Linked DNA regions of Variovorax paradoxus. The protein of the gene in region 1 interacts with the protein of each later gene in a pairwise test. Links are inferred from orthologs where the notes say so. Each region holds a gene or a part of one and is shown in the gene's direction. Other genes may lie near its edges. The genes, in order: ftsA and NWF24_RS30320.

Region 1 (14,549 bases):
GAGATTCAGCGCATCACGCTGGCTGCCTACCGCACGCTCGGCTGCCGCGGCTGGGGCCGTGCCGACGTGATGATTCGCGCCAGCGACCGCAAGCCCTTCCTGCTGGAGATGAACACCTCGCCCGGCATGACCAGCCATTCGCTGGTGCCGATGTCGGCCCGCGCCGCGGGTATCGCGTACGAAGACCTGTGCCTGCGGGTGCTGGCCTCGGCCGCGCTCGACGCAACGGGAGGCTCGCTATAGCCATGGCCGACAGCATCCCCGCTCCCTTCGACGTCAAGCTCATGAACATCGTCGCGAACATTGCCTTCGCGATGGTGGCGCTCATGCTGCTGGCGGCGGGTGCGTGGTGGGTGCTGCGGCAGCCTTTCTTCCCCATCGGCGGCATCAAGGTGGACGGCGAGGTCACGCACAACAACGCGGTCACGCTGCGCGCCAACGTGGCGCCGCAGCTCACGGGCAACTTCTTCACCATCGACCTGGGGCGCGCACGCGCTGCCTTCGAGTCGGTGCCGTGGGTGCGCAGCGCGGTGGTGCGGCGCGAGTTCCCGAACAAGCTGCGCGTGACGCTGACCGAGCAGGTGCCGGTTGCCAACTGGGGCGACGACGCGGGCTCGAAGCTCATCAACGGCTTCGGCGACGTGTTCGAGGCCAACGTGGCGGAGGTGGACGACAACCTGCCGCGCCTGGATGGCCCGATCGAACAGGCCGGCCAGGTGCTGGGGATGTACCGCGTGCTGCAGCCGCAGTTCCAGCCTTACGACATGAGCATCGACGAGCTCACGCTGTCGAGCCGGGGCAGCTGGAAGGTGGTGCTCGACAGCGGTGCCGAGATAGAGCTCGGCCGCGGCCAGAGCGAGGAGGTGACGGCCCGCCTGCAGCGGTTCCTGAAGACCGTGACCCAGGTCGCGGGCCAGTACCGCCGCACGATGGCCGACGTCGAGGGCGCCGACCTGCGACACAACGACGCGTATGCATTGCGGCTGCGCGGCGTCACCACGGTCTCGCCAGAGGCCCCAAGAAAAATCAAGTAGCGCTCATCGAGAAATCGAGGACATATCTCAATGCCTAAAGAATACAAAGACCTGGTCGTAGGACTCGACATCGGCACCGCCAAGGTGATGGTGGTCGTGGCCGAAGTGCTGCCCGGAGGCGAGCTCAAGCTGGCCGGCCTCGGCATCGCGCCGAGCAACGGCCTGAAGCGCGGCGTGGTGGTGAACATCGACGCCACCGTGCAGAGCATCCAGCAGGCCCTGAAAGAGGCCGAGCTGATGGCCGACTGCAAGATCAGCCGCGTCTACACCGGCATCACCGGCAGCCACATCCGCGGCATCAATTCGAGCGGCATGGTGGCGGTGAAGGACAAGGAAGTGACGCCCGCCGACGTGGCCCGCGTGGTGGAGACGGCCCGCGCCATCAACATCTCGAGCGACCAGCGCCTGCTGCTGGTGGAGCCGCAGGAGTTCGTGATCGACGGCCAGGACGTGAAGGAGCCGATCGGCATGAGCGGCATGCGGCTCGAAGCCAAGGTGCACATCGTGACCGGTGCGCAGAGCGCGGCCGAGAACATCATCAAATGCGTGCGCCGCTGCGGCCTCGAAGTCGACCAGCTGATGCTGAACCCGCTGGCATCGAGCCAGGCGGTGCTGACCGAGGACGAGCGCGAACTCGGCGTGGTGCTGGTCGACATAGGCGCGGGCACGACCGACGTGGCGATCTTCACCAACGGCGCGATCCGCCACACGGCCGTGATCCCGATCGCGGGCGACCTCATCACGAGCGACATTGCCATGGCGCTGCGCACGCCGACGAAGGACGCGGAAGACATCAAGGTCGAGAACGGCTATGCCAAGCAACTGCTGGCCGACCCCGACACGCAAGTCGAAGTGCCGGGCCTCGGCGATCGCGGCCCGCGCATGCTGAGCAAGCAGGCGCTGGCCGGCGTGATCGAGCCGCGCATCGAAGAGATCTTCTCGCTGGTGCAGCAGGTGGTGCGCGAGTCGGGCTACGAAGAGGTGTTGTCGTCGGGCGTGGTGCTCACGGGCGGCAGCGCGGTGATGCCCGGCATGGTCGAGCTCGGCGAAGACATCTTCCTGAAGCCCGTGCGCCGCGGCATCCCGAAGTATTCGAGCGCGCTGTCAGACATGGTTGCGCAGCCTCGCGCAGCGACGGTGATGGGCCTGCTCGAAGAAGCACGTTTTGCGCGCATGCGTGGCTTCAAGGTTGCACAGAAGAATGGGTCGGTAAAGACTGCATTCGGACGTTTCAAAGACTTCATCGTGGGGAATTTCTAGCCATGATCAAGTCTCCACTCTGGCTCGCGCGTGGCAGCCCTCCATTGCATTTCAACGAGCGATGGCGACGAACAGGTCCACCATCGTGACGGACGCATCGTTGATCTCGTCACGGCACAAGAATTATTCATAGACACATAACGGCAACTGCAAGATTCAAGGAGTTAAAAATGACCATCGAAATGATCGAAGTCGAAGAGTTCAATCAGGGCACGCAGATCAAGGTGATCGGTGTTGGCGGTGGCGGCGGCAATGCGGTCGCCCACATGATGGAGCGCGGTGTGCAGGGCGTTCAGTTCGTCTGCGCGAACACCGACGCACAGGCACTGCAGCGCAGCAGCGCGCACAAGATCATCCAGCTCGGCACCAGCGGCCTGGGTGCCGGCAGCAAGCCCGACAAGGGCCGTGAAGCGGCCGAGCTCGCGGTGGACGACATCCGCGCGGCCATCGACGGCGCGCACATGCTGTTCATCACGGCCGGCATGGGCGGCGGCACCGGCACCGGTGCTGCTCCCGTCATCGCGCGCGTCGCGAAGGAAATGGGCATCCTCACCGTGGGTGTGGTGACCAAGCCCTTCGACTGGGAAGGCGGCCGTCGCATGACCAACGCCGACGCCGGCCTGGCCGAGCTCGAAGCGAACGTCGATTCGCTGATCGTTGTGCTCAACGAGAAGCTGCTCGACGTGCTGGGCGAAGACGTCACGCAGGACGAAGCCTTCGCGCAAGCCAACGACGTGCTGAAGAACGCCGTGGGCGGCATCTCGGAAATCATCAATGAGTACGGCGGCGTGAACGTCGACTTCGAAGACGTGCGCACCGTGATGGGCGAGCCCGGCAAGGCCATGATGGGCACTGCTGCCGCAGCCGGCCCGGACCGCGCGCGCATCGCCGCCGAACAGGCCGTGGCCTGCCCGCTGCTCGAAGGTATCGACCTCTCGGGCGCCAAGGGTGTGCTGGTGCTGGTGACGGCATCGAAGGGCTCGCTGAAGCTGAACGAATCGAAGCTCGCGATGAACACCATCCGCGCCTACGCTTCGCCGGACGCGCACGTGATCTACGGCGCCGCATACGACGACAGCCTCGGCGACGAGATGCGCGTGACCGTGGTGGCCACCGGCCTGTCGCGTGCCGATGCCCGCCGCCAGGCACCTACGCTGGAAGTGATCCGCACCGGCACCGACAACATCCCGTTCAACGTGCCGACGCTCGGTGGTACGGGGCACGCCAGTGGTGGCGGCCACAGCCAGCCCAACTACGACGGCATGGCCGTTCCCAGCGTGTGGCGCACCAACCGCACGATGGCTGCAGCGAAGGTGGACGCGCTGTCTTCGGGCGGCATGGACGACTTCGAGATCCCGGCCTTCCTGCGCCGCCAGGCTGATTAAGAGGACACCCCGTTCGATGGTCTCGCTGGAGGCCATCGTGGGGTGAACTCGGCCAGACGCAGAGGGCACGAGGGTTCGCAAGGGGCACAGGGACGACCTGAAAGGGACGTCTGCTGACTCTAGGCGCTGCGCTCACCTCGTGCCCTTTGCGTCCATTTCGCGCCAATTTGGCGGGATTGCATAGAACCCATGTCTATCGGTGCCATAGCGAGGGGCATAGGGCGCCATGCCCGTCGGGCGCCTAAAATCCCGGCCGTGCTGCAACAACGAACCCTCAAGTCGATCAGCCGCGCCGTGGGCGTGGGGCTCCATAGCGGCCAACGCGTGGAGCTGACCCTGCGACCGGCCCCGGCCGACACGGGCATCGTGTTCCGCCGCGTCGACCTGCCCGAGCCAGCCGAGATCCGCATGACTGCCGAGGCGGTCACCGACACGCGCCTTGCATCCACCGTTTCCACCGGCGGCGCCAAGGTGCAGACCGTCGAACACCTGATGTCGGCCTGCGCGGGCCTGGGCATCGACAACCTCTACATCGACATCACGGCCGACGAAGTGCCGATCCTCGACGGGTCGGCCTCGTCCTTCGTGTTCCTGTTGCAAAGCGCGGGCATCGCGCTGCAGAAGGCGCCGCGCCGCTTCATCCGCGTGACTCGCAAGGTCGAAGTGCGCGAAGGCGAGGGCGCCAACGAGAAGTGGGCGAGCCTGGAGCCGTACCACGGCTACAAGCTGAGCTTCGAGATCGACTTTGACCACCGCGTGGTCAATTCCACCGGCCAGCGCGTGGAGTTCGACTTGGGCACCGACTCGTACAGCCGAGACATCGCACGCGCACGCACCTTCGGCTTCACCAAGGACGTCGAGTACATGCGCACCAAGGGCCTCGCGCTCGGTGGTGGGCTCGACAACGCGGTCGTCATGGACGACACCAAGGTGCTCAATGCGGGCGGTCTGCGCTACGACGACGAGTTCGTGAAGCACAAGATCCTCGATGCCATGGGCGACCTGTACATCATCGGCAAGCCGCTGCTGGCGGCCTACACCGCATTCCGTTCGGGCCATGCGCTCAACAACAAGCTGCTGCGCGAACTGCTTTCGCACAGCGACGCCTACGAAGTCGTGACCTTCGAGGACGAGAAGCGCGCACCGCGCGGTTTCGGCGAAGTCGCCCGCGCCTGGTAGGCCACGTCCGCTTTTAGTCCCACATGCTTCTTTTTCGCTGGGCCATCCTGCTGCTTCTGCTGGTGGCGGGCGTGTGCTTTGCGTTCTATGCGGGCACGGGGCAGGCCAAGTACCGGCGCATCGGATGGATCGTGTTGAAGTGGACGCTGCTGGCGGCGTTCGGCTTCTTCGCGGTGCTGATCGCCGAGCGCGTGGCGTAGCCTTTACGTCCTCGTTCGCATGTCCGGAAACGGCATGCGTGGCAGCACGCTCCGGCGCACGATGGCGCCATGAACACCAACACCTCCTCCAGCCGAAATCCATTCGGCGTTGAAGATGCGCCCGACCCGGATGGCGTAGATATCGAAGCGTTTGCCGAGTGCATCGAACTGCACGGCAGGCCCGATGACCCGAACGCGCCTGCGTGGGGCACACCGGTGAACGACGCGCCGTCCTCGATCGTCGGCGCATGGTCCAGCCGCTGGAATGGGGGCGCCAATCCGACGATCCCCGGTGATTCCGAAGCTGCGTGGAAGCAGGGCAAGGCCACCGTGCGGGTGGCCGGCAGCCGGTTCTACCTGCTGTTCGATTGGGATGGCGGCGCGCGGCAGGCCCTGCTCGATGTCCGCTATGTCGATCCCGACACGCTCGTGGGCCGCTACATCAACCTGAGCAATCCGGCCATCACGCAGCCCTGGGTGGGCCTGATCGTCGACAACCGCCGGATCGACGGCCGCTGGCCCAACGGGCGATTGGACTTCCGGCGATAGGCCTGCTCAGGCTGCGGCGAGTGCCTGAAAGGCCTGCACCTGCTGCGCAAGCAGCGGCCCCTTGCGGTGCGCAGGCACCAGCAGCATGACCGTGTCTCCCACCGCCTTCGGCCGTCCCCAGGGCGCATGCAGCTTGCCTTGCGCAAGCAATGGCGCGACCAGCCGCTCACGGCCCATCAGCACGCCTTCGCCATCGAGCGCGGCCTGCAGTGCGAGGCTGTAGAGCGAGAAGTCCGGCCCGGCGGCCATTGCTTCGGCTTCGGCCGTCGTGACACCGGGGCGAACAGCCTGCAGCCAACGCGGCCAATCGTCGCGCCACACGGTGTCGTGCAGACCACCGCAGCGCGTGAGCAGATCCGCCAGGTCATCGAGCGGGCGAGGACACCCGCTGGGCAGCGCCTGCTGCAGGCGTGGGCTGCAAACGGGCAGCAGCCGGTCGCGTACGAGCGGAATCGCCTGCGCGCCGACAGCGGTCTCGATGTGCTCGCCGGCCCGCGCATAGAACAACCCGAGATCGAAAGGCTCGCGGCGGAAGTTCGGTGGCTGCTCCAGCGCAGTGACCGACACCTGCACGCCGGGCAGTGCGGCCTTCAGTTTCGAGAGCCGCGGCGACAGCCACAGCTGCGCCACGGCTGGCAAGGCAGCCACCTGCAGCGTGCTGAGGCGTGCGGCGGTCTGCGTCTCGTGGCGCAGCGCCTGCACCGCCAGGCCGAGTTGGTCGACGGCCGCGCTGAGCGCCGGCAGCGCGCGCCGCCCGTGTGCGCTGAGGCGAATGCCCTGGCTGTGCCGCTCGAACAGCGCGCCGCCGGCCCAGGTCTCCAACGTCTTGATCTGCTGCGCGACGGCAGCCGGTGTGACGAAGAGTTCTTCGGCTGCCCGCGCGAAGCTGCCGTGGCGGGCAGCGGCCTCGAAGGCGCGCACGGCCGTGTGCGGCGGCAGGCGGGGGCGGGGCGGTGCGAGTGGCATCGGAGCAATCCTTCAGGCCAAGTTTTTCTAGGGCTCAGGCCCAGATTATCCGGTTTGCCCGGCCGGCGGCGGCAGGCGACGATGCGGCCATTCACCACTTCCAGCGAGATCCACCGCATGCCAGCCGCCCTGCAACGCCGCCCCTGGGTTCCCGCCGCCAGCGAAGACCATGTGCTCTCCATCGCCGCCGACGCCGCTGCGCGCGACGCGGCGGGAGTCGCCGCCGAGATCGAACGGCTGGTGGCCGACAACCATCGCATCCACGATGTCGAGGGACTGAACCTCAACCCCGCCACCAACGTGATGAACCCGGCCGCCGAAGCGCTGCTGTCGCGCGGGCTCGGCTCGCGCCCCTCGCTCGGCTACCCGGGCGACAAGTACGAGATGGGGCTGGAAGCCATCGAGCGCATCGAGGTCGTCGCCGCCGAGCTCGCAGCCGAAGTGTTCGGCGCGAAGTTCGCCGAAGTGCGCGTGAGCTCGGGCGCGCTGTCGAATCTCTACGTGTTCATGGCGACCTGCCAGCCCGGCGACACGATCATCGTGCCGCCGCCCAGCATCGGTGGCCACGTCACGCACCATGCGGCGGGCGCAGCTGGGCTGTATGGCCTGAAGCCGGTTTCCGCGCCGGTGGACGCCGACGGCTACACGGTCGATGTGGTTGCGCTGGCAAAGCTGGCGCGCGAGGTGAAGCCGAAGCTCATCACCATCGGCGGCAGCCTGAACCTGTTCCCGCATCCGGTGCCCGCGATCCGCGAGATCGCCGACAGCGTGGGCGCGAAGCTGTTGTTCGATGCCGCGCACCTTTCGGGCATGGTGGCCGGCAAGGCGTGGCCGCAGCCGCTCGAGCAGGGCGCGCATGCGATCACCATGAGCACCTACAAGAGCCTGGGCGGCCCGGCGGGTGGCCTGATCGTGTCGAACGACGCGGCACTGATGGAGCGCATCGATGCCATCGCCTACCCCGGCCTCACTGCCAACTCGGATGCGGGCCGCACCGCCGCGCTGGCCCGCGGGCTGCTCGACTGGAAGGTGCATGGCGTTGCCTATGCGGCTGCGATGCGCGAGACCGCGCAGGCTCTGGCGCGTGCGCTCGATGCGCAAGGCCTGCCCGTGTTCGCGAAGGCGCGCGGCTTCACCCAGTCGCACCAGCTTGCGGTCGAGGCGGCGCGCTGGGGCGGCGGGCAGCATGCGGCGAAGAAGCTCGCGCAAGGCAGCCTGCTGGCTTGCGGCATCGGCTTGCCGACCGCACCCGTGGATGGCGACATCAACGGCCTGCGGCTTGGCGTGCCGGAGATCGTGCGCCTGGGCTTCACGCCTGACGACATGCCGCAGCTGGCCGATTGGATTGCTCGGGCTCTGGCAGGGGATGCGGCCACCGTCGCCGTTGAAGTGCGAGAGCGCCGCAAGCGCCTCGGCGAGCTGCGCTACATCGTGCGCTGAGTCAGCGCGAGCGCCCTTGCCGGTAGGTGCCGGCATGCGTCTTCGACAGCTCGGCCGCCTCCGCGAGCCGAGCCATCGACCGCCCCACCTGCGCGTGCGTGATGGCAATGCCCAGCGCGTCCGCCGCGTCGGCGCCCGGCAGGCCCGGCAGTTCGAGCAGCCGCCGCACCATCTCCTGCACCTGCGCCTTGGCGGCCTGGCCGTGGCCGGCCACGGCCTTCTTCATCTGCAGCGCGGTGTACTCGGCCACCGAGAGGTTGTTGCTCACCAGCGCGGTCACGCAGGCGCCGCGCGCCTGTCCCAGCAGCAGCGTCGACTGCGGGTTGACGTTGACGAAGATGATTTCGACCGCCGACGCATCGGGCTGGTAGCGCGCGGTGATCTCCGCGATGCCGTCGAACAGCACCTTCAGGCGTGCCGGGAGGTTGCCTGTGCCCAGGTGCCGGGTGCTGATGGTGCCGCTGGCCACGTAGCGCAGCGCATGGCCGTCCGCGTCGACCACGCCGAAGCCGGTGGTCTGCAAGCCGGGGTCGATGCCAAGAATGCGCATGAAAGGAAGCGAAAAGGCTTACGCCAGTGCAAAGAGGAGAGAGAAGGGGCCGAACTATCGCTCGAAAGCAGCGCTATCGCGGGCAGAATCCGTGCCGATTCGTACAGTCTGCCCCGCTTTCCGCGGGGCGCGCCACACAAGGAAGCGAATGTGAATGTAGTCGAGTCCTCCGCGCAGCGGCAACTGGACGAGGCGCAAGCCTTGATCGAACGCCTGCAGCAGCACCCTGCCGAACGTGCGGCCGCGAGCTTCCGCCGCATCGAACTGCTCAACGACCTGGGCCGCCGCAACGAGGCACTGGCCGCCTGTACCCGTCTGCTCGACGAGTACGCAGCCAGACCCGATGTCGGTGTGGTCGTGCCCTGCTGCCAGGCGCTGCGCCTGCTGGCGCACATGCTGCGCCAGATGCATCGCCCCGCCGACGCGCTCGCCACCCTCGACCGGCTGATTGCCGCGCACGGCCAGCGCAGCGAGCCCGCGATCCGCGAGCACATCGCCCATGCGCTGTATCAGCGCACTTGGTGGATCGACGAACCCGAGGCGCGCTGCGAAGCCTGCGACGCCATGAGCGATCTGCTCGACAGCCAGCCCGATGCCGCGCTCGACGCGTGGCGCGTGGAGGCCCGGCTGCTCAAGGCCGAGATCGAACACCACCGCGGCCTGCCGCAGGACGCGCTTGCCACGCTGGAAGCAGTGATCGAGCGCTTCGACGGCAGCACCGACCCCGGCGTGGTGCTGCGCGTGGCGCGTGCGCGCCTGGCCTCGGTGCTGAACCTGCGCGAACTGGCGCAGCACGCACAGGCCCAGGTGATGTGCCTGGCAGTGGCCGACCAGATCGAGGCCGGCCTCGCCGACGCGGCGCCCGAGCTGCGCATCGAGGGCGTGCGGGCGCTGACGCTGTTCTTCGACGGCTTCGGCATCGACGAGCATGCGAACCGCGCCGAGCTGGTCGGCTGGCTGCTCGACCGCTACGGGCGCGACGAGTCGTCGCAGGTGCGCCGCATGGCCGTGCGCCGTGCCTACGACTGGTCGGTGGGGCTGCGCGAGCAGGACGACGGAGAGGTCGCGCTGGCCGCCTGCGAGCGGCTGCTCGTAACCTTCGGTGCGGACACCGATGCCGGCGTGCAGCGCACCGTGGCGGGCGCGCTGCTCAACAAGGGCTTCGTGCTGCTCGAACGGCTCGGCCGGCCCGAGGATGCGCTCGCGGTGTACGAGCAACTCGCGAAGCAGCTGAAGGACACGCCCACGCCCGAGCTGCAGGACACCCTGGCCAAGGCCACCGCCGGCCGCCTGGCCTGCCTGAAGCGGTTGCGCAAGGCCGATGCAGAGTTGCCGCCCGAGCTGCGCGACGAGGTGCGCGACAAGGTCAAACAGGGCCGCAAGCACGGCGATGCGGGCGAGTCGCGCGAGGCCATCGCGCTGTTCGACGAAGTGCTGGCCGCGTATTCCGCATCGCCCCACCCGGAGCTGCGCCGCCAGTGCGCGCGGGCGCTCGTCCACAAGGCCTTCTGCCTGGTCGCGCTGGATCGCTTTGCCGAAGTGATCGCCGCGGCCGACGCGATGGACGCGCGCTACGGCGCCGACCCGTCGACGGAGATGCAGGAGACGGTCGCGCTGTGCCTGCAGTACAAGAGCACCGCGCTCGACCGTCTCGGCCTGCACGACGACGAGATGCGGGTGCACGACGAGATCGTCGCGCGCTGGGGCAACTCCGAGCTGCCGGACCTGCGCGGGCGCGTGGTCGGCGCGCTGTTTCGCAAGGGCGCCACGCTGCGCCAGACCGGCCAGCTCAAGGCGGCCGTGGCCTGCTACGACGAGGCCATCGCGCGTACCACCGGCGCGAGGGAAGGCGCGCTGCAGCTGTGGGCCGCCAAGTCGATGATCAACAAGGCCAAGGCGCTCGACAAGCTCGGCGATCCCGTGGGGCAGGCCAAGGCGTATCGCGCGCTCATTGCGCGCTTCGGCGATACGGGTGATGCCGCGCTGCGCGAGCGTGTCGCCAATGCCTGCGAATGGCTGGCCGAGGCCGAGGGCCGGCAGGGGCGCGTGGAGGCGCAGCGCGCGGCGCTCGAAGCCGCGCTGGGCCGTTTCGGCACGGCGTTGTCGGCCGAGCAGCGCACGCGGTTGACGCGCGAGCTGCAGGCGCTGAAGGCCAAGGCCTTCGGGCGCGCAGCGAAGCAGGCCTTCGACCGCGTGGTGCGCCGCAGAGCCTGATGAGGCTCAGGCGTTGAAGTACCAGCGGATGGAGTGGAAGAAGATCGGGGCCGCGAAGCAGAGCGCATCGACCCGGTCGAGAAGGCCGTTGGCACCCGTGACGCCCACGCCCTTCTGGCCCCAGTTCGGAATGCCCCGGTCGCGCTTGAGCGCCTTCATCACCAGGTGCCCCATCGACCCCGCGATGCAGGCAATGACCGACACCGCAAGCGCTTGCCCGAACTTGAACGGCGTGATGAACGAGAACAGCGCGCCCACCAGGCTCGCCACCACGATGCCGATGCCCCAGCTGGTCCAGTTGAAGCTGCGGCTCACGTTGGGCGCGAAGGGCGCGCGCTGGGTGCGGCGCGAGATCAGGTGCTGCACCAACACCGAGGTCTGCACAACGAACACCAGGAAGAACACGAGGAACGCGCTCTTGCCCTCGTAGCCCGGAAAGCTCAGCAGCAGCAGCGCCGGCACGTGGCTCATGCCGTAGACGCAGACCATGATGCCCCACTGCAGCTTTGCGTTGCGTTCCAGGAAGTGGCTCGGGTCGTTGGCCAGCGCGCTCGCCACCGGTATCGCGAGGAACACGTACACCGGGATGAACACGGTGAACAGGTCGAAGCGCGCCGTGGCCACCAGCCAGAACTGGATCGGCAGCACCACGAAGAAAGCGAGGATCAGGCTGCGGTGGTCGCCGCGCCGTGTGGGCGAGAGCGTGATGAACTCGCGCAGCGCGAAGAAGGAGATCAGCGCGAACAGCACGGTGGCCACGGTTTCGCCCAGCGCCCAGCCGATCCAGAAAATGATGACCATGAACCAGGTGGTGCCCAGCAGCGCGCGGAAGTGCGCGAGCTCGGCCTGCCAGGTGGCGTCGTGCACGGGGTTGCGCTTTTCCCTGAAGCTCAGGAAGAAGGCCGTGGTGCTCACGATCACGAGCACGCCGAAGATGATGAGGAAAAGCGCCGCGACCTGGTGGGTCGGAGTGAGGTTGCGCAGGAACTGGTTCATGTCGTCAGACGTCGCGCAATGCGATCACGGCGGCGCGCGCCCGGTCGAGGAAGGGCCGGCGTTCTTCGTCTTCTTCGACGCGGATCGGCGCGCCGAAGGTAACGGAGCAGAGGATGGGCACCGGCACGATCTCGCCCTTGGGCATCACGCGCTGCACGTTGTCGATCCATGCCGGCACCAGCACCACCTCGGGGAACATGGTGGCGAGCGTGTAGAGGCCCGACTTGAACTTCTGCGGCTCGCCCGTGTGGCCGCGTGTGCCTTCGGGAAAGATGATGATGGAGTCGCCGCTGCGCAGGGCTTCAACGAGCGGTGCGAGTGGGTCGACGGCTGGGGCTGGTGCAGCGACCGGGATTTCTTCGGGCGCCGCGGGCGGTGGCGGCTCTGGAGGAGGCGGCGGAGCGGGCGGCTCGGGAAGGTCGAGCCGGCCCTGCGCTTCGGGCACGGTCTCTGCGGGCGGTGCCGGCGGCGTCAAGGGCAGCAGCGGTTCCATCGAGGGCTCGATGCGCTCGGCAGGCATCGGCGGCAGTGGCCGTTGTGTTGGCGGGGCTTCGGCCACCACGGGTGGGGGTACAGGAGGTGCCGCCGCCGCAGCAGGCGCCGTCGCCTGCCGCTCCACGTACACCGCGTTGAACACCTCCGTCGTGATCCAGCGCTTGACCGGTGTGTTGGCCCAGTAGTCGCGCGCCGCGATAGGCCGCGTGATGCTGCGCAGCTCTTCAGGCAATGCCGCCCAGATCATCACGAGGTCGGCGTGGCTCTGGTGGTTGGCGAAATAGATGCGCTGCTCGGCTTTCGGCGGACAGCCATACCAGCGCGCCTGCGCGCCAGTGAGCAACCGGACGATTCCCAACAACAACCAACCCGTGAGCTTTGCCAGCATATGGGCGCGATGATACGGGCCATGCGATGGCGTTTTGATCCTCTTTCACTCGTGTGGGCGGTGGCCCTGTTTCTTGTTCTCGTGCTGCTGGCCACCGTCGGCGCACGCTGGGGCTGGCTGCGCAGCTTCTTCGGCGACGTGCTGGCCGTGGTGTGGGTCTACTTCGTCTTCAGGACGGTGATTGGCGCGCGGGTGTTGCCCCTGGCGTTGGCTGCGCTGGGCGTGGGTCTCGCGGTCGAACTCGGGCAGTACCTTGCGGCGGCGTGGCACTTGCACATTCCGAACCGCGCCTTGCGTATCGTGCTCGGCAGCACCGCCGACTGGTGGGACGTGCTGGCCTACGTGATCGGCTTTGCTGCCGTGCTGGCCATCGAGGGCCTGCGCGGTGCGGTCGTCAGGGCAGCTCGGCCGCAGGCATCCGCGCCATGACCGTCGACGCCCGCCCACTCAGGTAGGGCGAGCCGATCCGGCGCTCAAAGAACTTGGGGCTCGGCAGCATCACTGCCAGGCGCGCGGCCTCGTTGGTGCTCAGGCGCGAGGCCGGCTTGCGGAAGTAGTACTGCGACGCCGCCTCGGCACCGAACACGCCTTCGCCCCACTCAACGTTGTTGAGATAGATCTCGAGAATGCGCCGCTTGTCGAGCAGCACTTCGAGCAGCGTGGCGAGCACCAGCTCCTGGCCCTTGCGCAGCAAGGTGCGCTCGCCTGACAGCAGCAGGTTCTTCGCGAGTTGCTGCGTGATGGTGGAGCCGCCACGCAGGCGAACCGGCTGTACCGGCCTTCCCCGCGCCACCGCGCGTGCTGCGCGCTTGGCGGCGAGTTCTTCGGCCCTGGCATTGCGCTGGCGCGCGCGCTCGATGGCTTCCCACTCCACGCCGTTGTGGTCGACGAAGCCGGCGTCCTCGCTCGCGATGACGGCGCGCTTGAGCGTGTCGTTGATCTGCGCGTAGGGCACCCACTCCTGCCGCCAGCCGGCGCCGCTGCCCTGGTGGATAGTGATCTGGAAAGCCTCGGAGCGCTGGAACGCAGTGCTCTGCGGATCGATCACCGCCATCGCCGCGATACGCACCACGAAGAACAGCTCGAGTGCCACGCCCGCCACCACGAGGCAGGCGATCAGGCGCAGCACTGCCTTCATTTCAGCTCGGCTCGAACTTCAGCCAGCACTTGCGCGGAAGGCGGCCGCACGCCGCGCCAGATCTCGAAGGACTCGGCAGCCTGCTCGACCAGCATGCCGAGCCCGTCGCGCGCGACCGCGCCGTGCGCCTCGGCCCAGGCCATGAAGCCCGCCGCAGCAGGGCCGTACATCATGTCGACCGCGAGTCCGCCAGCGCGCAGCACGCTGGCCTTCACGGGCACCGCATCGCCCGCAAGACTGGAGGCGGTGGCGTTGACCACCACGTCGAAAGCGCCCGGCACTTCGTCGAGCGCCCAGGCTTCGAGCGACGCGCCGTGGCGCAGCGCAATGGCCGCATGTCGGCGCACCAGCTCGACGGCCTTGCCCACGGTGCGATTGGCCACCACGACGCGCGAAGCGCCCGCGTCGAGCAGCGGCCCGAGCACGCCGGCCGCCGCACCGCCCGCGCCGATCAGCAGCAGCGCCTTGCCTTGTAGCGGCACGGCCGCGTTGCGAACGATGTCGTTGACCAGGCCGATGCCGTCGGTGTTGTCCGCATGGATGCTGCCGTCGGCGTCGAAGCGCAGCGTGTTGACCGCCTGCGCGAGCAGGGCGCGTTCGCTGGTGTGCTGGGCAAGCGCGGCGGCTTCGAACTTGAAGGGCACGGTGATGTTGCAGCCGCGCGCGGTGTCGCCGCGTTCGGCGGCTTCGCTGCGAAAGGCCGCGATGCCTTCGGCAAATGCGCCGAGCGGAATCAGCCGCCGGCCGTAGTCCAT
Region 2 (14,466 bases), 760 kb from region 1 along the record:
CTACATGAACCTGGTGGCGCAGGGCGTGGACCCGGACAAGGACATCCGCTGGTTCCACTACGGAGACCACGGCGTCGACCTGTACGGCAACGGCGTGCTGGTGTCCCGCCAGTTGCTCAGGGACAAGCCGCAGGCCGTGGCCGGGCTGGTGCGTGCCGTCAACAAGGCGGTGCGCGACACCGTGGCCGACCCCGACGCGGCCATTGCCGCGTTGATGAAGCGCGAGCCGCTGCTCAACCAGGCGCTGGAGAAGCGGCGCCTGCTCTACACGCTTCGCACCGTGATGCTGACGCCCGAGGTTGGCACCGGCGGCATCGGTGACGTGAACGACGAGCGCATGACGCGTGCCATCGGGCAGGTGAAGGAAGCGTTCGAACTGGCGAATGCACCGACCGCAGGCGAGGTCTTCGACCGGCGCTTCCTGCCACCGCTTGCGGAGCGCAAGATCGCTGCGCCCTGAACGATTGACCGACGACGAAGGAAACGCCATGTCCGCTCGCATGCACGAAGGCCCGCTCGACTGCGCATGGCTGCTGGCCGATCCCGGCGCGCAGCCTGCGCAGTCGGATGTGCGCATCGAGCTGGAGGGCGGCTGCATCCGGTCGATCGCGCCGCTGGCGGAAGAGGCCGTCGCCGGCACGGGCACGCCGCGCCTGCTCGCGCTGCCGGCGCTGACCAACGCGCACGATCATGCGCGCACCTTCCGCAGCGCCACGCTGGGCGCCTTCGGCCAGCCGCTCGAAGGCTGGCTGCCGTTCCTGGGCGTGGTGCCGGGCATGGACCCGTACCTTTGCGCCGCGACCTCGTTCGCGCGTTCGGTGCGGCATGGCGTGGCGAACCTGATGGTCCACTACACGCGCGTGCAGGGCGGCATGGCCTATGTCGACGAGGCTAGGGCGGTGGCGCGCGCGGCGCGTGACGTCGGCGTGCGCATCGGCTTCGCCATCGCCATGCGCGACCGCCACGGCATTGCCTACTGCGATGACGCGAGCGTGCTGGCGGCACTGCGCCCCGGCATCCGCCATGCAGTGGCCGAACGGCTGGCGGTGAAGCCGGTGGCGCCCGCGCAGCAGCTTGCGCTGGTCGACGAGGTCGCGCGCATGGTGGAAGAGGACGGCCATGGCGGCCACGCGACCGTCCAGTACGGCCCGACGGCGGTGCAGTGGTGCAGCACGCCGCTGCTCGAGGCAATTGCGCAGGCATCGGCCGACACGGGCCGGCCTGTTCACATGCACCTGCTCGAAACGCGCTACCAGCGCGACTGGGCCGATGCCAACCACCCCGGCGGCATCGTCCGTTTTCTCGACGACATCGGCCTGCTGGGCCCGCGCCTCACGCTCGCGCACTGCGCCTGGGCGCGGCCCGAGGAACTGGCGCTGATTGCCGAGCGCGGCGCGACGATCGCGGTCAACACCAGCTCCAACCTGGGGCTCAAGTCGGGCATTGCGCCGGTGCCCGAGATGCTGCGACATGGCTGCCGCGTGGCCATGGGCCTGGACGGCATGGCCTTCGATGAAGACGACGACGCGCTGCGCGAGATGCGGCTGGCGTACTCGCTGCACCGCGGCTGGGGCTACGACACCACGATGACGCGCGACCAGCTCTGGGCCTTTGCCGCGCGCAACGGTCCGCGCAGCGTGCGCGGCGGGCTGGCCGGCGGCGGCAGCATCGTGCCCGGCGCCGCGGCCGACCTGGTGCTGCTGGACTGGGATGCGCTCGACGACGACGCGGTCTTCGCCGAGACGGATCCGCTCGACCTGCTGCTGGCGCGGGGCAACGGCCGCCACATTGCCAAGGTGCTGGTAGGCGGGCGCGCGGTGGTCGATGCGGGCCGCGTGCAGGGCGTCGACGAGCCCGCGCTGCGCACCGAACTGCTGGCGCGCATGCGCGGCGCACTGGTGGCGGATGCTGCCGGCGCCTTGTCGTGGCGCGAGACCGTCAAGGCGCTGGCCGAGGACCTCGGGCCGTTCTACCGGCGCGGGCGGATGGGTGGCTGCTGCGGCTAGGCCGCGCCTTACAGCTTGAAGTCGTAGTCCACCGTGATCGGCGCGTGGTCGCTGAACTTGATGGTCTTGTAGATCTGCTCGGTACGCGCCAGCGCGGCGGTCTTCGGCGTGGCCAGGTGGTAGTCGAGCCGCCACCCCACGTTGTTCGCATAGGCCTGGCCGCGGTTGCTCCACCAGGTGTAGGCATCGCCGGTGGTGTCGGGTTTGAGCATGCGGTACACGTCGACCAGGCCTGCGCCCTCGGCGCCGACGTCGAGCAGCTTCGTCATCCAGGCGCGTTCTTCGGGCAGGAAGCCGCTGTTCTTCTGGTTGCCGCGCCAGTTCTTCAGGTCGATCTCTTTATGGGCGATGTTGATGTCGCCGCACAGCACGAACTCGCGCTCTTTCTTCAGTGCCAGCAGGTGCGGAAAGAAGCCTTTGAGAAAGCGGAACTTGGCCTCCTGCCGCTCCTCGCCCGAGCTGCCGCTCGGGAAGTAGCAGCTGATGACGGAGAACTTGCGCTTGGGCGTGTCGAAGCGCAGTTCGAGGTAGCGGCCCTCGGCGTCGAACTCGGCGTCGCCCCAGCCCACCACGACCTGGCTCGGAGCGTGCTTGGTGTAGATGGCGGTGCCGGCGTAGCCTTTTTTCTCGGCGAAGTGGAAGTGGCCCTTGAGGCCGGCCATTTCCTCGAACCGGCCTTCGATGTCGCTGGCCTGGACGCGGATCTCCTGCATGCAAATACAATCCGGCGCAAGTTCGGCCACCCAGTCGGCCACGCCTTTGGTAGCGGCCGAACGCAGGCCATTGAGATTGAGACTGGTCAGTTTGAACACAAGGAATTCCCGATGGCTGTAGATGGTGAGAAAAGCAGCGCGGTCGCACAGGACTTCGTCCAGTTTGCGTTGGATGCCGGCGTGCTGCGCTTTGGCGAATTCAAGACCAAGGCCGGTCGGATGAGCCCCTATTTCTTCAACTCGGGGCTCTTCGACGACGGCGGCAAGATCGCCCGGCTCGCCGGATTCTATGCAGACCGGCTGATCGAAAGCGGGCTTGAATTCGACATGATCTTCGGCCCCGCCTACAAGGGCATTCCGCTGGGCGCCACGGTGGCCGCGGAGCTGGCCCGGCGCGGGCGCAACTACCCCTTTGCCTACAACCGCAAGGAAGCCAAGGCACACGGCGAAGGCGGCAACCTGGTGGGCGCGCCGCTCAAGGGCCGCGTGCTGATCGTCGACGACGTGATGTCGGCCGGCACCGCGGTGCGCGAGTCGATCGCGGCAATCCAGGCGGCCGGCGCCACACCGCATGCGGTGGCCATTGCGCTCGACCGGCAGGAAAAGGCCACCGAGAACGGTGTCGACGTGGATCACAGCGCCGTGCAGTACGTGCGCAACCAGCTCGGCCTGTCGGTGATTGCCATCGCCACGCTGGACGACCTGCTGAGCTACCTCTCGGGCAACGCTGCCGCCGACCTGGGCGCGCACCGCGAACGCGTGCTGGCCTACCGCACGCGCTACGGCGCCACCAGCTGAGGCAAGGGCGCCCATGCACGACGCACGCGACGATCACGGCAAGCCGATCCGCCTGCTGGCGTCGGCTTCTTTCTTCCTGGCGGTTTCTTCGTTCTGCGGCGCCTTGCAAGCGCAACCGCAGAAAGTGGAAGGAGCCTCCCCCGGTATCTACACCTGCACCGACGCCCGCGGCCGCACGCTGACGGCCGACCGGCCGATTGCCGAGTGCACCGACCGCGAGCAGCGCGAGCTGAACCCGAGCGGCTCGGTGCGCCGCAAGGTCGAGCCGACCTACACCGCGCGCGAGCTGCAGGAGCGCGAAGACCGTGCCCGCGAAGCCGCCATCCAGACCGCGCGCCTGACCGACGAGCGGCGCCGCGAACGCGCGCTGCTGGTGCGCTACCCGAACCTCGCCACGCACGACCGCGAACGCAGCGAGGCGCTCGCGCAAATCGACGCGGTGACTCAGGCGGCGCGCAAGCGCATCGCCGAGCTGAGCGAAGACCGCAAGAAGATCGACGAGGAGATGGAGTTCTACAAGCAGGACACCAGCAAGGCGCCGGGCGCGGTGCGCCGCAAGCTCGAAGACAACACGCAGAGCGTGGTGGTGCAGAACCGCTTCATTGCGGAGCAGGAAGAAGAGAAGAAGCGGGTGAATGCGCGCTTCGACGAAGAGCGCACGCGTCTGAAGACGCTCTGGTCGCCGCAGAACGGCGGCAACCCCCGCTGATGAACCTGCCGGGGCCTTGCACCAAGGCCCCGGTTTCCTGCCGTCAGCCCAGCTTGGCTTTCAGCAGCTCGGTGACCTGCGCCGGGTTGGCCTTGCCGCCGCTGGCCTTCATGACCTGACCCACGAGGGCGTTGAGCGCCTTCTCCTTGCCGCCGCGGTATTCCTCGACGTTCTTGGCGTTCTTCGCGATCACTTCGTCGAGGATCTTGTCGAGCGCGCCGGTGTCGTTCATCGGCTTCAGGTCTTTGGCCTCGATGATCGCATCGACATCGCTGCCTTCGCCGGTCCACAGGGCTTCGAACACCTGGCGCGCGGCGTTGTTCGGCAGCGTACCGTCGGCGATGCGCTTCACCAGTTGAGCCAGTTGCTGCGCCTTCACGGGGGCGGCTTCGATTCCGATCTCGGCGGCGTTCAGGCGGCGCGCCATTTCGCCTGTGATCCAGTTGCTCGCAAGCTTGGGCGTGGCGCCTGCGTTCACGGCCTCGTCGAAGTAGGCGGCGAGCGCGGCGCTCTGCGTGAGCTGCGCCGCGTCGTATTCCGACAGGCCGTGGTCGCGCACGTAGCGATCGGCCATCGCGCGCGGCAGTTCGGGCATGGTGGCCTTCACGCGCTCGATCCAGTCGGCGGCGATGACCAGCGGGGGCAGGTCGGGGTCAGGGAAGTAACGGTAGTCGGCCGAGTCTTCCTTGGCGCGCATCGCGCGCGTCTCGCCGGTGCCTTCGTTGAACAGCACGGTGGCCTGCTCGATCTTGCGGCCGTCCTCGATCTCTTCGATCTGCCAGCGGATCTCGTAGTCGATCGCCTGCTGCATGTGCTTGAAGCTGTTCAGGTTCTTGATCTCGCGGCGCGTGCCGAGCTTGTCGCCGGGCTTGCGCACCGACACGTTGGCGTCGCAGCGGAAACTGCCTTCCTGCATGTTGCCGTCGCAGATGCCGATCCACGTGACGATCTTGTGCAGCTCCTTCGCATAGGCCACGGCCTCGGCGGTGGAGCGCATGTCGGGCTCGGTCACTATTTCAAGCAGCGGCGTGCCGGCGCGGTTCAGGTCGATGCCGCTCTGGCCGATGAAGTCTTCGTGCAGCGACTTGCCCGCGTCTTCCTCGAGGTGGGCACGCACGAGGCGCACGGTCTTCTGTTCTTCGCCGAGGAAGAACGACACCGAGCCGCCCTGCACGACCGGGATCTCGAACTGGCTGATCTGGTAGCCCTTGGGCAGGTCGGGGTAGAAGTAGTTCTTGCGTGCGAACACGCTGCGCGGCGCGATGTGCGAGCCCAGCGCCAGGCCGAGCTTGATGGCGCGTTCGACGGCGCCCTTGTTCATCACGGGCAGCGTGCCGGGCAGCGCCAGGTCGACCGCGCAGGCCTGCGTGTTGGGCTCGGCGCCGAAGGCGGTGGAGGCGCGGCTGAAGATCTTGCTCGCGGTCGACAGCTGGGCGTGCGTCTCGAAGCCGATGATGACTTCATAGCCGCGCACCAGCGGACCGGTCGGGCGGCCCTGCTGTTGTGCTTCGAATGTGTTCACGGTCTCGCTCATCTCAAAAGCCCTCCGGTGTGCGCGCGTGCCAGTCGGTGGCCTGCTGGAAGCGGTGCGCCGCGTTGAGCAGCTTCGCTTCGCCGAAGTAGTTGCCGATCAGCTGCAGGCCCACGGGCATGCCGCCGTCGAAGCCTGCGGGCACGCTCATGCCGGGCAGGCCGGCCAGCGAGGCGGGCAGCGTGAAGATGTCGGCGAGGTAGTCGGCCACGGGGTCGTCGCCATGTTCGCCGAGCTTCCACGCGGTGGTGGGCGCGGCGGGGCCGGCGATCACGTCGCACTGCCTGAAGGCCTGCTGGAAGTCGTCGGCGATCATGCGGCGCACTTTTTGCGCCTGCAGGTAGTAGGCGTCGTAGTAGCCGTGCGAAAGCACGTAGGTGCCGATCATGATGCGGCGCTTGACTTCGTCGCCGAAGCCTTCGGCGCGCGTGCGTTCGTACATGTCGGACAGGTCCTTGTACTGTTTCGCGCGGTGGCCGAATTTCACGCCGTCGAAGCGGCTCAGGTTGCTCGAGGCCTCGGCCGCGGCAATGATGTAGTACACGGGAATCGACAGTTCGGTGCGCGGCAGCGTGACCTCGACGCGCTTGGCGCCGAGCTTCTCGTACTGCGCGAGCGCCGCGTCGATGGCCGCGCGCACGCCGGGCGCCACGCCTTCGCCGAAGAACTCCTTCGGCACGCCGATGCGCAGGCCTTCGAGCGAGTCGTTCAGCGAGCGGCCGAAGTTCTCGGCGGGCTTGTCGAGCGAGGTCGAATCGCGGTCGAGATCGGGGCCGCAGAAAGCCGACAGCAGCAGCGCGCAGTCTTCGGCCGAGCGGGCCATCGGGCCGGCCTGGTCGAGGCTCGACGCAAAGGCCACCATGCCATAGCGCGAGGCGCGGCCGTAGGTGGGCTTGATGCCGGTCACACCGCAGAACGACGCGGGCTGGCGGATCGAGCCGCCGGTGTCGGTGCCGGTGGCCGCGGGGGCCAGACGTGCCGCGACTGCAGCCGCGCTGGCGCCCGAAGAGCCGCCCGGAATGCGTTCGCGGTTCCAGGGGTTCTGCACGGGCACGGCCTTGTCGTGGCCCACGGCGGGCACGGCGATGTTCTCGTTGGCGGAGCCCATGGCGAACTCGTCGCAGCTGAGCTTGCCGAGCGTGACCGCGCCGGCCTCGGCCAGGCGCTTGACCACGGTGGCGTCGAAAGGCGAGCGGTAGCCCGCGAGCATCTTCGAGCCGGCGGTGGTGGCGAAATCGGCGGTGGCGAAGATGTCCTTGTGCGCGATCGGCACGCCGGCCAGCGCCGGTGCGTTGCCGGTGGCAATCAGTGCGTCAGCGGCGCGGGCCTGGGCCAGCGTGACTTCTTCATTGACGGTTACGAAGGTGCCGAGCGACTCGTGCGCCTTCATGCGGCCGAGAAAAACCTGCGAGGCCTCGACGGCCGAGACCTTGCGCTCGGCCAATGCCTTGGCCAGCGCGACCACGCTCATCTGGTGCAATTCACCGCTGCTCATTATTCGATCACCTTCGGCACGAGAAACAGACCGGCTTCGACGGCCGGGGCGCTCTTCTGGTTGGCTTCGCGGTTATTGGGTTCGCTCACCACGTCGTCGCGCAGGCGCAGCGTGATGTCTTCGAGCGCGGCCACCGGATGGGCCAGCGGCTCGACGCCCGTGGTGTCCACGGAACGCATACGTTCGACTAAATCGAAAAAGCCGTTGATCTGGCTGAGCATGCGCTCGCTTTCATCGGAGGCAAGCTGCAGCCTCGCCAGCGAGGCAATGCGCGCAATATCGGAAGCGGAGAGTGACATAGGTCGGAACGGCCCAAAAAAGCGAAGGTAATCGCACGCCGAAGCGGGTGCTAATACAGGAATCAGAGGGGATTCGGGTATTATCCCGCCTTTGCCGCAACCCCCGCGAACGCGCCGGCTTTTGCGCCAAAAACGATCAATTCACCCCGTCAAACGACCCAAAAAATAGAGTGACGACCTGCCGATGCGCAGGCCGTACTCAGAGGAATTCCGCACATGTTTGGAGCTTTCCGTCGGTACTTTTCCACCGACCTTGCGATCGACCTCGGCACCGCCAACACCCTGATATTTGCCCGTAACAAGGGCATCGTGCTGGACGAGCCCTCGGTTGTCGCCATTCGCCACGAAGGTGGCCCCCACGGCAAGAAGGTGATCCAGGCTGTCGGCCGCGAGGCCAAGGCCATGCTGGGCAAGGTGCCTGGCAACATCGAGGCGATCCGCCCGATGAAGGACGGCGTCATTGCCGACTTCGTGATCACCGAGCAGATGATCAAGCAGTTCATCAAGATGGTGCACCCGCGCACGCTGCTCACGCCGAGCCCGCGCATCATCATCTGCGTGCCCTGCGGCTCCACCCAGGTCGAGCGCCGCGCCATCAAGGACGCGGCCGAAGCAGCTGGCGCCACCTCCGTCTACCTCATCGAAGAACCCATGGCCGCGGCCATCGGCGCGGGCCTCCCCGTCAGTGAAGCCTCGGGCTCGATGGTGGTGGACATCGGCGGCGGCACCACCGAAGTGGGCGTCATCAGCCTGGGCGGCATGGTCTACAAGGGCTCGGTGCGCGTCGGCGGCGACCGCTTCGACGAAGCCATCATCAATTACATCCGCCGCAACTACGGCATGCTGATCGGCGAGCCGACGGCCGAAGTCATCAAGAAGAACATCGGCTCGGCCTTCCCGGGCTCCGAAGTCAAGGAAATGGAAGTCAAGGGCCGCAACCTTTCCGAAGGCGTGCCGCGCAGCTTCACCATCAGCAGCAACGAAGTGCTGGAAGCCCTGACCGATCCGCTCAACAACATCGTCTCGGCCGTGAAGAACGCGCTGGAACAGACTCCGCCCGAGCTGGGCGCCGACATCGCCGAGCGCGGCATGATGCTGACCGGTGGCGGCGCCTTGCTGCGCGACCTCGACCGCCTGCTGGCCGAGGAAACCGGCCTGCCGGTGCTGGTGGCCGAAGACCCGCTGACCTGTGTGGTGCGCGGCTGCGGTATCGCCCTGGAGCGCATGGATCGCCTGGGCAGCATCTTCACGAGCGAGTAAAAGGCGAAAGCCATCATCGGCCGGCCTCTGCTTGCGCAGGCCGGCTTTTTGTTATTTGATTCCGCACCACCGCCGGGTCTGAATTCATGCCTCTGGGCACGCTCGATCGCACAGCGCCACCCCTGTTCAACCAGGGGCAGTCGGCGCTCAGCAAGCTGATCTTCTTCGGCGCGCTCGCCCTGTTCCTCATGGTGGCCGATGCGCGCTTTCACATCGTGCAGCCGATCCGCGCGACCATCGGCGCGGTGCTCTACCCGGTGCAATGGGTGGCGCTGAAGCCGGTGCAGGCCGTGCTGGGAGGCGGGCGCTACCTCGAAGACCTGCAGACCGCGCAGCGCAACGAGGAAGACGCCCGCAAGGCGCTGATGATGCAGGCCGAACGCGCCGCCCAGGCCGACACGCTGCTGCAGGACAACGCCCGTCTGCGCGAGCTGCTCGAACTGCGCCAGACCACGGCCACGCCGGGCCGCGCGGCCGAGGTGCTCTACGACGCGGCCGACCCCTACACCCGCAAGATCGTCATCGACCAGGGCCTGACCCAGGGCGTGGCGCCCGGCTCGCCGGTGATCGACGCGCGCGGCGTGCTCGGCCAGGTCACGCAGGTGCTGCCCTTCACGAGCGAGGTCACGCTGGTGATCGACCGCGATCTTTCCATTCCCGTGCAGAACACCCGCACCGGCGTGCGCAGCGTGGCCTTCGGCGACGCCTCGGCCCACGGCGGCGGGCTGGAGCTGCGCTTCATGGCCGCCAATGCCGACCTGCAGGAGGGCGACCTGCTCTCCACCAGCGGCGTCGACGGCATCTATCCCGCCGGCCTGCCGGTGGCGAAGATCGAGCGCATCGAGCGGCGCGCCGACTCGGCTTTCGCCCGCATCTACTGCGTGCCGCTGGCCCATGTGACGGCCGCGCGCTACGTGCTGGTGCTCGAGCCCACCGGCACGCCGGCCGCGCCGCCGCCTGCCGCGCCCGCCGCCACCCAGCGCAAGCGGCCTGAAGGCAAGCCCGGCGCGGGCAAGAACGAAAAGAAGCCAGCGGGAGCGCGCCCATGATCAAGCGTCCAGGCCAGCAGCAGCTCCTGCTGCCCGTCAGCCCGCTCTTCATGTGGAGCAGCCTCGTGGTGGCGCTGCTCATCAACATGATCCCCATCGGCCGCGCGGTCTGGATGCCCGACCTGCTGGCGTTGGTGATCGTGTTCTGGGGCGTGCACCAGCCCGCGCGCGTGGGCATCGGCGCGGCCTTCGTGTTCGGCCTGTGCATGGACGTGCACCAGTCGTCGATGCTGGGCCAGCATGCGCTGTCCTACACCACGCTGGGCTTCTTCGCGATCACCATCCACCGGCGCCTGCTCTGGTATCCGGTGCTCTCGCAGGCGCTGCAGGTGCTGCCGCTCTTTGCGCTGTCGCAGCTGATCGAGGTCGTCACGCGGATGATCGGCGGCGGTGTGTTCCCGGGGTGGTCTGTGCTGATCTCGCCTGCCATCGAGGCCGCGCTGTGGCCCTTGGTCACCGCACTGTTACTGGCCCCGCAGCGCCGCACCCCGGAACCGGACGAGAACCGCCCCCTCTAAGCCCTGCCCGCCGCATTTGCCAAAAGCAACTGCACGCGCCTAAGCTCCCACCGCCATGACCGAAATCCGCAACGTCGCCGCCGACCTCGCGCGCTTCAAGCGCCGCGTGATCGTCATTGGCCTGGCGGTGCTGTTCGCGTTCAGCCTGCTGTGTGCGCGGCTGGTGTACCTGCAGGTCACGCGCCACGAAGACCTGGCCGAGCAGGCAGAGAGCAACCGCACGGCCGTGGTACCGGTGGTGCCCAACCGGGGCCTGATCCTCGACCGCAACGGCATCGTGCTGGCCTCGAACTATTCGGCCTACACGCTGGAGATCACGCCCTCCAAGGTGAACGACGTCGAGGAAACCATCGACAGCCTGACCCAGGTGCTCGAAGTCTCGCCGCGCGACCGCCGCCGCTTCAAGCGCCTGCGCGAAGACTCGCGCAGCTTCGACTCCATTCCGATCCGCACCCGCCTGAGCGACGAAGAGGTGGCGCGCTTCGCGGCCCAGCGCTATCGCTTCCCGGGCGTGGAGATCAAGGCGCGCCTGTTCCGCAACTACCCGCAGGGCGAGCTGGCCTCGCACGTGCTTGGCTACATCGGCCGCATCAACCAGCGCGAGAAGACCGCGATGGAAGACTGGGACGAGGAAGACCAGGCCAACTACAAGGGCACCGATTACATCGGCAAGCTCGGCATCGAGCAGAGCTACGAGAAGACGCTGCACGGCCAGACCGGTGTCGAGCAGATGGAAACCTCGGCGGGCGGCCGCGCCGTGCGCCGCCTGGCCAGCCATCCGGCCACACCGGGCAACACCGTGATGCTGTCGCTCGACATCAAGCTGCAGAAGCTGGTGGAAGACATGTACGGCGACCGCCGCGGCGCGCTGGTGGCCATCGACCCCAAGACCGGCGAGGTGCTGGCCTTCGTGAGCAAGCCCACCTTCGACCCCAACCTGTTCGTCGAAGGCATCGACAACGAAAGCTGGGCGGCGCTCACCGAGTCCCTCGACAAGCCGCTCCTGAACCGCGCCCTGCGCGGCACCTATCCGCCCGGTTCCACCTACAAGCCCTTCATGGCAATGGCGGCATTGCAAACCGGCAAGCGCGGGCCCAACGTGGTGGTGAACGACCCCGGCTACTTCAACTTCGGCGGCCACCGCTTCGGCAGCCCCGAAGGCAACCTGGGCGGCGTCGACATGCGCCGATCGATCCAGCTGTCGAGCAACATCTACTACTACTCGCTGGCCAACGAGATGGGCGTGGACCTGATCCACGACTTCATGAAGCCGCTGGGCTTCGGCCAGATCACCGGCATCGACCTGGGCGGCGAGGTGCGCGGCGTGCTGCCCAGCACCGAGTGGAAACGCAACACCTACAAGCGCCCCGAGCAAAAGAAGTGGTACGCGGGCGAGACCATCTCGCTGGGCATCGGGCAGGGCTACAACGCCTTCACGATGCTGCAGCTGGCGCAGGCCACGGCCGTCGTGGCCGACGGCGGCTTGAAGCACAAGCCGCACCTCGTGCTGGCCACGCGCAACACCGTGAGCGGGCAGGTGGTGCCGCTGCAGCAGCCGCCGGCGGAAAACCTCGGCTTCTCGGCGGCCAACGTTGCGGTGGTCCGCGACGGCCTGACCAGCGTGGTCACCGCCGGCACGGCGCGCGGCGTGTTCGCGGGCGCGGCCTACCAGGCAGCCGGCAAGACGGGCACGGCGCAGGCGGTAACGCAGGCGCAGAACACCAAGTACAACGCGCGCGCCCTGGAAGAACACCAGCGCGACCACGCTCTTTTCATGGCCTTCGCGCCGGTGAACGACCCGAAGATCGCCGTGGCCGTGATCGTGGAAAACGCCGGCTGGGGCGCGGGCGCCGCGGCCCCCATCGCGCGCCGGGTGTTCGACTACTGGCTCGCGAACCAGTACCCGAGCGAGGCCGACCTGGCGGCCATCAAGACCGGCAAGGCGACCGCGCCAATCGGCAAGCCGCGCGTGGCGAGTGAAGTGGCGTGGCCGGCGCCCGTGGCAACGCCTGCTACCGCGCCCTGACCCGTATTACTCCCTCTCCCTCTGGGAGAGGGTTGGGGTGAGGGCGAGCGGCCTCACCTCCATCGCGCGCTTTCTGACGCCGCTGCCCTCACCCTAGCCCTCTCCCAGAGGGAGAGGGGACAAGACGGGGAGGGCAACGCAAGCCTCAGACCACCGTTCCGCTGACCTCGCCGAGGCCGATGCGCACCGCGCCCGCGCGCTCGCAGTAACCGCGAATGATCAGCGTGTCCCCGTCTTCCAGGAACGTGCGCTTCTCGCCATTCGGCAGCGTGATCGGCTGCTTGCCGCCCAGCGTCAGCTCCATCATCGAGCCGGCCTCGTCGGGCTTCGGGCCCGACAGCGTGCCCGAGCCCAGCAGGTCGCCCGGCTGCAGGTTGCAGCCGTTCACCGTGTGGTGCGCGATGAGCTGTGCGGCCGTCCAGTAGGCGGCCTCGGTGGTGTTGCCGCGCGTGAGCAGCGCCGGGGCAACGCCCTCGGCGCGCATCTTCGCGGTCTGCAGCAGCACTTCGAGCGTGATGTCGAGTGCGCCGCTCTCGCGGTTCGATGCCGAATCGAGGTACGGCAGCGGCTGCGGGTCTTCCGCGGGCCGTTCGAACTTCGCGCGGAACGGCGCCAGCGCCTCCATCGTCACGATCCACGGCGACAGCGAGCTTGCGAAATTCTTCGAGAGGAAGGGGCCGAGCGGCTGGTACTCCCAGGCTTGCACGTCGCGCGCCGACCAGTCGTTGAGCAGCGTCACGCCGAACAGGTGGTCTTCGGCCTCGCCGATGGCAATGGGTTCGCCCTGCGCGTTGCCGCGGCCCACCAGGAAGCCCAGCTCCAGCTCGTAGTCGAGCCGCTTCGAGGGGCCGAAGCTCGGCTCGGCCGCATCCGGCGCCTTGGTCTGGCCCTGCGGGCGCTTGAAGCTCTGGCCGCTCACGACGATGGACGAGGCGCGGCCGTGATACCCGATGGGCACCCACTTGTAGTTGGGCAGCAGCGGCTGGTCGGGGCGGAACAGCTTGCCGACGGTGGTCGCGTGATGGATGCCCGTGTAGAAGTCGGTGTAGTCGCCGATGCGGCAGGGCACCGTCATCTCGGCCTTGCCCTGCGCCAGCAGCGCCTTCGACCACGCGGCCTGCTTGTCGCTGCCTTCGGCAAGGCCCGCGGAGATCGCGGCGCGCAGGGCCTGGCGGTCCTTGATGCTGGCGTTCATCAGCACGTTCATGTCGTCGGTGTCGACGAGGCCCGTTGCGCGCAGGTCCAGCACCTGGTCGCCGATGGCGACGCCGATGCGGAAACCCTCGCTGCTGCCGGCCGTGCGGAAGCGACCGAGGGGCAGGTTCTGGATCGGGAAGTCGGTGCCGGCTTCATGGGCCGAGGCGACCCAGCTGCGCAGCTTCGGGTCATGGGTGGCGTTCAGTGCGGTCATGGATGTCTTTCTGTGAATCGGTTCAGTCGGCGGTCATGCCGGCCTTTTGGGCCACATCGCCCAGGCGCTTGTATTCGGTTTCGGTCAGCGTGGTCAGCTCTTGTGGGGTCGAGCTGCGCGGCGAGAAGCCGGCCTGCGCCAGCTTGGCTTTCACGTCGGGCATGGCGAGCGCTTCGACAAAGGCCTCGTTCAGCGCCTTGACGATCGGCACCGGCAGCTTCGCCGGGCCGTACACGCCGAACCACGGTTCCAGCGCGTAGCCCTTGAGCCCGGCTTCGGCCATCGTCGGCACGTCGGGCAGCGAAGGCGAGCGCGCGGGGCCTGCCACCGCCAGCGCGCGCAGCTTGCCGGCCTGTATGTGCGGCAGCGACGCCGGCAGGTTGTCGAACATCACGCCGATGTTGTTGCCCAGCATGTCGGTGATGGCCGGGCCGCTGCCCTTGTAGGCGACGTGCACGAGCTCGGTGCCGGTCATCTGCGCGAACATCACGCCGGCCAGGTTCATCGAGGTGCCGGCGCCCGCGGTGGCGTAGGGCAGGCCGGGGTTCTTCTTCGCGGCGGCAACGAGGTCGGGCACGGTCTTGATGGCGGAGGCCGCCGGCACTTCGAGCACGATGGTCGAGGTGCCCAGCAGGCTGATGGCCGTGAAAT

The links.
Region 2: the proteins of ftsA (region 1) and NWF24_RS30320 interact in binary tests that used the Escherichia coli proteins (3 or more experiments, as listed by UniProt). The link is inferred for Variovorax paradoxus from one-to-one orthologs.

Annotation. Positions count from the first base shown.
Region 1 is NZ_CP102931.1:5,715,444-5,729,992, reverse strand. The notes cover bases 235-3,179. They hold ftsA (cell division protein FtsA), read left to right. Parts: upstream 235-1,064; coding sequence 1,065-2,294; downstream 2,295-3,179. Other genes in these bases: ftsZ (cell division protein FtsZ), read left to right, coding at 2,465-3,179; NWF24_RS27015 (cell division protein FtsQ/DivIB), read left to right, coding at 246-1,034; NWF24_RS27020 (D-alanine--D-alanine ligase), read left to right, coding at 235-243. In the rest of the region: more of NWF24_RS27020, read left to right, coding at 1-234; more of ftsZ, read left to right, coding at 3,180-3,679; lpxC (UDP-3-O-acyl-N-acetylglucosamine deacetylase), read left to right, coding at 3,935-4,858; NWF24_RS26995 (hypothetical protein), read left to right, coding at 4,882-5,058; NWF24_RS26990 (hypothetical protein), read left to right, coding at 5,128-5,607; NWF24_RS26985 (LysR family transcriptional regulator), read right to left, coding at 5,614-6,573; NWF24_RS26980 (serine hydroxymethyltransferase), read left to right, coding at 6,691-8,013; crossover junction endodeoxyribonuclease RuvC, read right to left, coding at 8,015-8,563; NWF24_RS26970 (tetratricopeptide repeat protein), read left to right, coding at 8,714-10,777; NWF24_RS26965 (phosphatidate cytidylyltransferase), read right to left, coding at 10,784-11,773; NWF24_RS26960 (lysophospholipid acyltransferase family protein), read right to left, coding at 11,778-12,656; NWF24_RS26955 (ribosomal maturation YjgA family protein), read left to right, coding at 12,666-13,085; mtgA (monofunctional biosynthetic peptidoglycan transglycosylase), read right to left, coding at 13,051-13,794; aroE (shikimate dehydrogenase), read right to left, coding at 13,791-14,549. UniProt on the Escherichia coli protein: Essential cell division protein that assists in the assembly of the Z ring. May serve as the principal membrane anchor for the Z ring.
Region 2 is NZ_CP102931.1:6,479,739-6,494,204, reverse strand. Bases 6,928-9,789 are described here. They hold NWF24_RS30320 (rod shape-determining protein), read left to right. Parts: upstream 6,928-7,767; coding sequence 7,768-8,811; downstream 8,812-9,789. Other genes in these bases: mreC (rod shape-determining protein MreC), read left to right, coding at 8,898-9,789; gatC (Asp-tRNA(Asn)/Glu-tRNA(Gln) amidotransferase subunit GatC), read right to left, coding at 7,252-7,551; gatA (Asp-tRNA(Asn)/Glu-tRNA(Gln) amidotransferase subunit GatA), read right to left, coding at 6,928-7,252. Outside these bases: NWF24_RS30360 (ABC transporter substrate-binding protein), read left to right, coding at 1-460; NWF24_RS30355 (amidohydrolase family protein), read left to right, coding at 489-2,006; NWF24_RS30350 (exodeoxyribonuclease III), read right to left, coding at 2,015-2,818; pyrE (orotate phosphoribosyltransferase), read left to right, coding at 2,831-3,517; NWF24_RS30340 (DUF4124 domain-containing protein), read left to right, coding at 3,531-4,226; Asp-tRNA(Asn)/Glu-tRNA(Gln) amidotransferase subunit GatB, read right to left, coding at 4,270-5,760; more of gatA, read right to left, coding at 5,762-6,927; more of mreC, read left to right, coding at 9,790-9,860; rod shape-determining protein MreD, read left to right, coding at 9,857-10,378; mrdA (penicillin-binding protein 2), read left to right, coding at 10,434-12,404; fahA (fumarylacetoacetase), read right to left, coding at 12,550-13,815; NWF24_RS30295 (Bug family tripartite tricarboxylate transporter substrate binding protein), read right to left, coding at 13,838-14,466. UniProt on the Escherichia coli protein: Forms membrane-associated dynamic filaments that are essential for cell shape determination. Acts by regulating cell wall synthesis and cell elongation, and thus cell shape.